2 regions of the Paenibacillus sp. FSL H3-0329 genome follow, and region 1 is predicted to be linked to the other one. Evidence: predicted binding sites of a transcription regulator. Region 1 holds the regulator's gene; the other holds the start of a gene.
What was found. Region 1 encodes LexA, which represses DNA repair genes until DNA is damaged. Its sites were predicted from a motif close to CGAACATATGTTCG; they were not measured.

Region 1 (3,428 bases):
CCTTACGAACTGCAACTTCTAGTTCTTGTGGATCAATCGTATCCCCGGCGGCTTCACAAGCAGAACGAAATGCTTCTTCGACGCTCCGATCATCCCACAGCAATGTATCATCAAGGTCAAATAGTACAGCAGAAATTGGCATTACAGGTCTCCCTCTCCCTTTAACTGGTCTAGTTCTATTCGTGAACTACTTCAATGTTGTGAGCTTTAGCAAATGCTTCTAATCGTGTACTCATCGCATTAGTATCATAGCGATTCATAAGTCTTGTGAAAATCCATTTCGTACGTTTCCCTTTGTGCTTAATGACTACAGCTCCACGCGAAAGGGTGATTTTCTCAATATCTGCAGCTGGAAGCCCGCGTTCGCGATTGAATTTAATAGTAGACAGTCTTGCTTTTTCCACCTTCAAGTACGGACGACGGAAGAACAATAGCGCTGCCAGCAAATAGTACAGTACTACTCCCAACCAATTAGCCAGCATGCCGTTTCCTTTGGCCTGATCAATAGAACCAACTACCCAAAACATAGTGCCAAGTATCACTAACACTACCGGAAATGCAATGTTGCGACCTTTAAAGACTTCGGCATTCTGGGTAGGAGATTTAGAGGCATAAATCGTATCCTTGCCTTGTTTCTTTCTTTGCTTGTTGATTTGCTGTGTGTTGCGTTGAACCATTCTTTCCCAAGAACGGGCCATGTGCGTTCCCCCTAGTCATCCTGAAATATCTATGAAAAGGAACAGCGAGCTAATGTTAAAGCCCCTTGTTACCTTGTTCATGCTCATCGTTATCTACTACTTCAATAGTATTTAATTGTGCTCGGAAGTTATTGCGGATATTCCCCAGGTAAATTTCACGAAGCTTGGCGCGTTCCGCCACTTCCTCTTGATTAAGGCCTACGCTCTTCTGTTTGCGTGCCAATTCGTTAATTCGCGCGACCAACTCATCAATATTCAATACTTTCCCTCCCCCTATAAATTAATTCTAACTCTGCCATGAGAAAAAGAGCTTGTCAAGGTCTACTCCCTGCAAGCTCTACTGGTCATTCTATTATGTTCTCAGAAAATTAATAAATAGGTAAAGTAAGTATGTCTCCAGCGTTAATTTGACTACTCTTAATCCCACTTGAACGTTTAATTCCTTCTATATAAACAACTGTCTTCATATCAGCCGGTTTATTCTTAAGGGCAATACTCCATAGTGTATCTCCACGTTCAACCACAATCCGCTTCTCTTCCTTCATTATAGTCGTCGATCCTGCAAATACATTTCCCACTACTGTTAGGCCAGAAAATACTAGCACGATAATCAATATTAACTTAATAAAGAAGTCCTGACGGAACAACGAAATCATCCCTCCTAGCAAACGTTCCGTTATCTCTTTCACCTTAGCGGAATTACGGGCAACGTCATTATGTCCTAAAGATTCAACCACTGGGGCCTTATCGTAGATGCTGCGATATGTACTGTATTTTAGCATAATTATCATCCTCCAAACACTTGTTCTTACTTTCGAATTCATAATAACACGAACATGTGTTTTGTTCAATACTATTTCAGAACAATTGTTCTCTTTTTTTCGAGAGACTCAAGTGGTACATTTTATTATCATTTGTCTACCATTTTTTAACTCTAGCAGATTAATATTTATAATAGTTAGAACTTATGTTTGTGCGAACGGTAGTTCTATGTTATAATTTTCCCAAACATTACTATATGGGGTTGATTCCAATGTCAAAGATTTCAAGTCGCCAGCTGGCGATCCTGGAATTTATACGAAGCGAAGTCCGCAGCAAGGGTTATCCACCTTCCGTCCGGGAAATTGGAGAAGCTGTTGGCCTTGCTTCCAGCTCCACAGTTCACGGTCATTTGGACCGGCTTGAGAAGAAGGGACTTATTCGTCGAGATCCAACGAAGCCACGTGCAATAGAATTACTAGGCCAAGAGGATTCAGAGAATGTTCACCAATTCGCCCAGACCATCTCACGGATTCCTGTCGTAGGTAAAGTTACCGCCGGGGTACCTATCACTGCTACAGAGAATATCGAGGACTACTTCCCACTTCCTACTCACTATGTAGGTGACAACAAAGTATTTATGCTGTCAGTTATGGGTGATAGTATGGTGGATGCTGGCATTATGAATGGTGATTATGTAATTGTTCGCCAACAACAAACAGCGGACAACGGAGATATCGTTGTAGCCATGACTGAAGAAGATGAAGCAACCGTTAAGACCTTTTACAAGGAACGTGATCATATACGGCTTCAGCCGGAGAATCCAGCTTATGAGCCTCTTCGCCTTAATCGCGTAACTATTCTCGGAAGAGTCATCGGATTGTTTCGAGATATCCACTAAGTATGCACTCCTACCATAAAAGGCTGTTCCGCAAATGCGGAACAGCCTTTTTTCTGTGTATTTTGCTTTCTCAACCACTAACGAACATTTGTTCTCGTTCGCTAAAATGGGCATTTTCTATGAATAACCGTTTAGGCGTTCTGCTCATATCCTAATTAGAAAGGAGTGTTGTGCATAATGCCAAATTACCGAATTATTGTAGATCTGACCCAACGAATGTTATATCTTCTGGACAATGATATTGTGATTAGAGGTTTCCCTGTCGGCATTGGTAAGATGTTAACCCAATCCCCAGTGGGAGAATTCACGATTATTAACAAACAACCCAATCCAGGCGGTCCCTTTGGTGCCTTTTGGATGGGACTGTCTAAACCACACTACGGGATTCATGGAACGAATGATCCTTCCTCCATTGGGAAAGAGGTATCCCACGGCTGTATCCGGATGTACAACGAGGATGTGTTAACACTCGCAGCTATCGTCCCTATAGGAACACGAGTAACGATAAGGAATTGAATTCGCTGAGGACGTCACAACCCCCAAATCACCATATACAGAATGGGGGTCATTACATAAGTAAGTATTTTTTCATTAGCATACTAGGAGTTTGGTGATTATATGTCGAATATTGTTAACAGGATTGCAAATTGAAAAGGATGTGTTTAGTTTTGAATAACTCAAAAATTAGAACCCTCGTCGATTTTAAAGTCGATGCACTGGGTAAGCTGTCCGGTTTACTTTTAAATGATGAACAAGCTAGTGGAAAAAAAGTGAATTTGCTCACCTCTTTTGGCAGCATTCAGGGAATCGTCTCTCCAGCCGTCTCCAACAAAGAGGATGTATTTGATTTAAAATCTTTGATGGATGATGTAATAGTAGACGAATACATATCTTATTTGGGAGCAGAACACCCTGATAAAAATTTCAGCTATAACTTTGTTGTCCTCAATGACGTTACTTTAAGACCTTATGCTAGTTATGGGACTCCGATCGAATACAAACAGCTGATTGTTTATACCGATCATATCACTGCCTTCAATTTTCTATAGGTTACATACTTACCTTAAAAA
Region 2 (3,428 bases), 250 kb from region 1:
TTATCCGGCGATTACATTTCATATGAGTTGTACGTGAACCGTTTAAAACAGTCTCCTTTTTGGGAAGGAAAAAGGATTCTAATTTTATGCCGATTCATGTTATATTTTATTATTTATAAAAAGACATTGTCAAGAGAGTCGATATACGCATTAATGTCAAGAGAATCAGTGATTCTAGTAAAACTCCTCATCTTCACCTTCATAATTGTCTTCCGCAAGTAAAGTATTGATCACTTGGCGAACCATATCGCCCGAGAATCCACGGCGCATAAGGAAGGCTCCAGTCTTTCTTCGCTTATCTGAAGCGTCTCCACGGATGAGATTCCATTTCTTGCGCCCTGTTTCGAGTGCACTCTCCAGCTCTTGTTCAGGAGTAATATTCTCCAAAGCTTCCGATATAAGGGTTTTGTCAATCCCCTTCTCACGTAGCTCTTGTCGAATCCACATCTTCCCTTTCCGCTGGTTCGCTATTCGTTGCTCCGCCCATTGCTTAGCATATAAAGGGTCATCAAGAAATCTTTCCTGCTGTAGCCGCTGCACCACTTCCGCAATAATAGTCTCTCCTATTTCCTTCTGGCGTAAACGGCGAGTCATTTCCATAGCGGTGCGTGGTTTACGTTCAAGATAACGGAGGCCTTCCACATAAGCTCGTTGACGCTCATCAGCTACAACAATTTCTTCCAAATCAGCCTTCATAAAAGAATTACCAGTAATCATTCGATATTTAATCATGACGTCCTCGTGCACAGTCATGTTATATGCTCCGAAATGTATGATATAACGGTGGTCAGATTTCTTTTGACGTTCTACTTTAGTGATCTCTAAGAGTTCTCCTTCAGGAAAATCAGATAACACCTGCTCATCTTGTTCTTCTGCTTCAAAATCCAGTTGTATTACCATAGTTGTTTGTCACCTCATAGCAATAGATCAGTTATCGTCTTACTTTCAATACTTGTTAAGAAAAGACACCCTGCAACAATCAATCACAGGGCGTCCTATTGTTTAATATACTATTCGATTTCGAGGAGCAATTTTTCTTCTTCCTCTTGCTCTGCAACAATCTCATCATTATTCGGCGCAGCAACAATAGTGGATAAATTACTTGCTTCACGGATCTTATTCTCAATAATAAGGGCAATATCCTGATGTTCCTTCAAAAACTGCTTAGCATTCTCACGACCTTGGCCGAGACGCTCGCCTTCGTAGGAATACCATGCACCACTCTTATTCACGATATCCATTTCAGTACCGATATCTACAAGACTTCCCTCTTTGGAAATCCCTTCACCATACATGATATCAACATCAGCCTGTTTAAATGGAGGGGCTACTTTATTCTTCACAATCTTGATCTTAGTACGGTTACCAACCACATCGTTGCCCATCTTGATGCTCTCTACGCGACGTACATCTAAACGTACAGAGGAGTAGAATTTCAATGCACGACCACCCGGAGTTGTCTCAGGGTTACCGAACATAACACCGATCTTCTCACGAAGCTGGTTGATAAAGATAGCAATCGTATTCGATTTGCTAATGGCACCAGAAAGCTTACGAAGTGCTTGAGACATCAAACGAGCTTGCAGTCCGACGTGGGAGTCACCCATATCGCCTTCAATTTCAGCCTTAGGTACCAAAGCAGCAACGGAGTCAACGACAATAATGTCAACGGCTCCACTACGAACAAGTGCTTCGGCGATTTCCAGCGCTTGTTCACCCGTATCTGGCTGAGAAAGCAGCAATTCATCGATGTTTACGCCCAAGTTACGTGCATATTTCGGATCAAGCGCATGCTCGGCATCGATAAAAGCAGCTTGTCCGCCTTGTCTTTGCACTTCTGCAATAGCATGAAGAGCAACTGTTGTTTTACCTGAAGATTCCGGTCCGTATACTTCAATAATACGTCCCTTTGGAAGTCCGCCTATACCTAACGCAATATCAAGTGCCAAAGATCCGCTAGGTACAACTTCCACTTGCATATGCGTGGATTCTCCCAGTTTCATTACCGAACCTTTACCAAATTGTTTTTCTATTTGACGAAGCGCCATATCAAGCGCTGCACGACGATCTGACAATCAGACCACTTCCTTCACTGTTTATAGTAATATAATAACGTGTTTTTAAGGTCTTGCCAAGCTTTTTTCGAACATACATTCGTTTTTTTTGTCTTGGGCGTTATTTATCCCTTTTATTGTAAGCCTCCCTCCGGAGATAGAAGTTAATTAAATTCTCCACTTCACCGGACATCAACGACTTATGATCATGAGAAAGCATCGTGATCAAAATCTCTGCAAATATACAAAAAACCGCAGCAAAGAAATCTCAGTGCCACGGTTCTTCCGTATGTGTTTATTATAACTGGGCTAATCTCCCATTACAAGTCTGAACCCTCAAGAGGTGTCTCCACCTTGCGTTCCTCAAGTCTCCGCCAGAGACGATACAGCAAAGCCTTAACTGTTCGTAAGCGGATATTTTCCCGCGTACCTTTAAGATTAAGCTCATAAACCTCTGTCTTACGTCCCCGTTCAGCCAAGCCGATAAATACAAGTCCAACAGGCTTTCGTTCAGAATAACCCGGTCCAGCTACACCTGTAACAGATAAGCCGAAATCGCTGTCTGCAATCATTCTCACTTGGTCAGCCAACACCTCGGCAACTTCTCGGCTTACGGCTCCAGGGGCATTGGGTCCCTCCAAATAAGCACTTGGCACATTCAGCAGCTTTTTCTTTAAGTCATTTGAATAGCAGACGATTCCGCCGGCAAACATCGAAGCACTGCCTGGAATATTTGTTATACTCTCCATCAGCAAACCTCCGGTGCAGCTCTCTGCCGCACTTAAGGTCAGGCCGGCATCCGCCATCCAATCCACTATCAATTGCTCTAGCGGCACATCAATGTTCGCATACAAATGTTCCGGCAAAATCTCCTTGATTTGTTGTTCCAGTATCTCCAGCTTTTTTGTAGCTTCATGCTCAGAAGGGGCCTTTGTCGAAATACGAACAGTTACCTCTCCCTCTTTGGCATACGGAGCAATCGTTGGATCAGTCTGACTGCGAATCAGCTCAATGAGCTTGTCCTCCAGCAGTGATTCTCCGATGCCGGCAAATTTGAGCATTTTTGAATAAAGCGGTGTTTCGTTCGTCAAGGCGTGCTGCTGTAGCCACGGTACTGCTTTATCTACGAACATCGGTTTCATCTCACGAGGTGGACCTGGAAGCACAATATAATATTTCTTCTCATGCTCAAAAGCAATCCCAACCGCAAGACCGATTTCATTCGGCAACGGTGTAGTTCCTTCAATTATAAGTGCCTGTTTGCGGTTATTTTCGGTCATAACGATCTTACGATCATCAAAGAAACGTTGTACATGATCCATCGCCAAACGATCAATATGGAGCGTTCTACCTAGCGATGCAGCCAGTGCGTCT

Region 2: recA (recombinase RecA) is a predicted target of LexA. The motif match lies at 2,144-2,157, and genes of this name have one in related genera.

The regions. Positions count from the first base shown of each region.
Region 1 covers NZ_CP150150.1:3,835,679-3,839,106, forward strand. The annotation lists gene NSQ66_RS16875 (HAD family hydrolase) at 1-142, opposite strand, end outside; gene NSQ66_RS16880 (hypothetical protein) at 177-698, opposite strand; gene NSQ66_RS16885 (DUF896 domain-containing protein) at 754-957, opposite strand; gene NSQ66_RS16890 (LysM peptidoglycan-binding domain-containing protein) at 1,067-1,480, opposite strand; gene lexA (transcriptional repressor LexA) at 1,732-2,358, shown strand; gene NSQ66_RS16900 (L,D-transpeptidase) at 2,536-2,874, shown strand; gene NSQ66_RS16905 (hypothetical protein) at 3,027-3,407, shown strand.
Region 2 covers NZ_CP150150.1:4,087,318-4,090,745, forward strand. The annotation lists gene NSQ66_RS17960 (RecX family transcriptional regulator) at 175-900, opposite strand; gene recA (recombinase RecA) at 1,011-2,075, opposite strand; gene NSQ66_RS17970 (competence/damage-inducible protein A) at 2,375-3,428, opposite strand, start outside.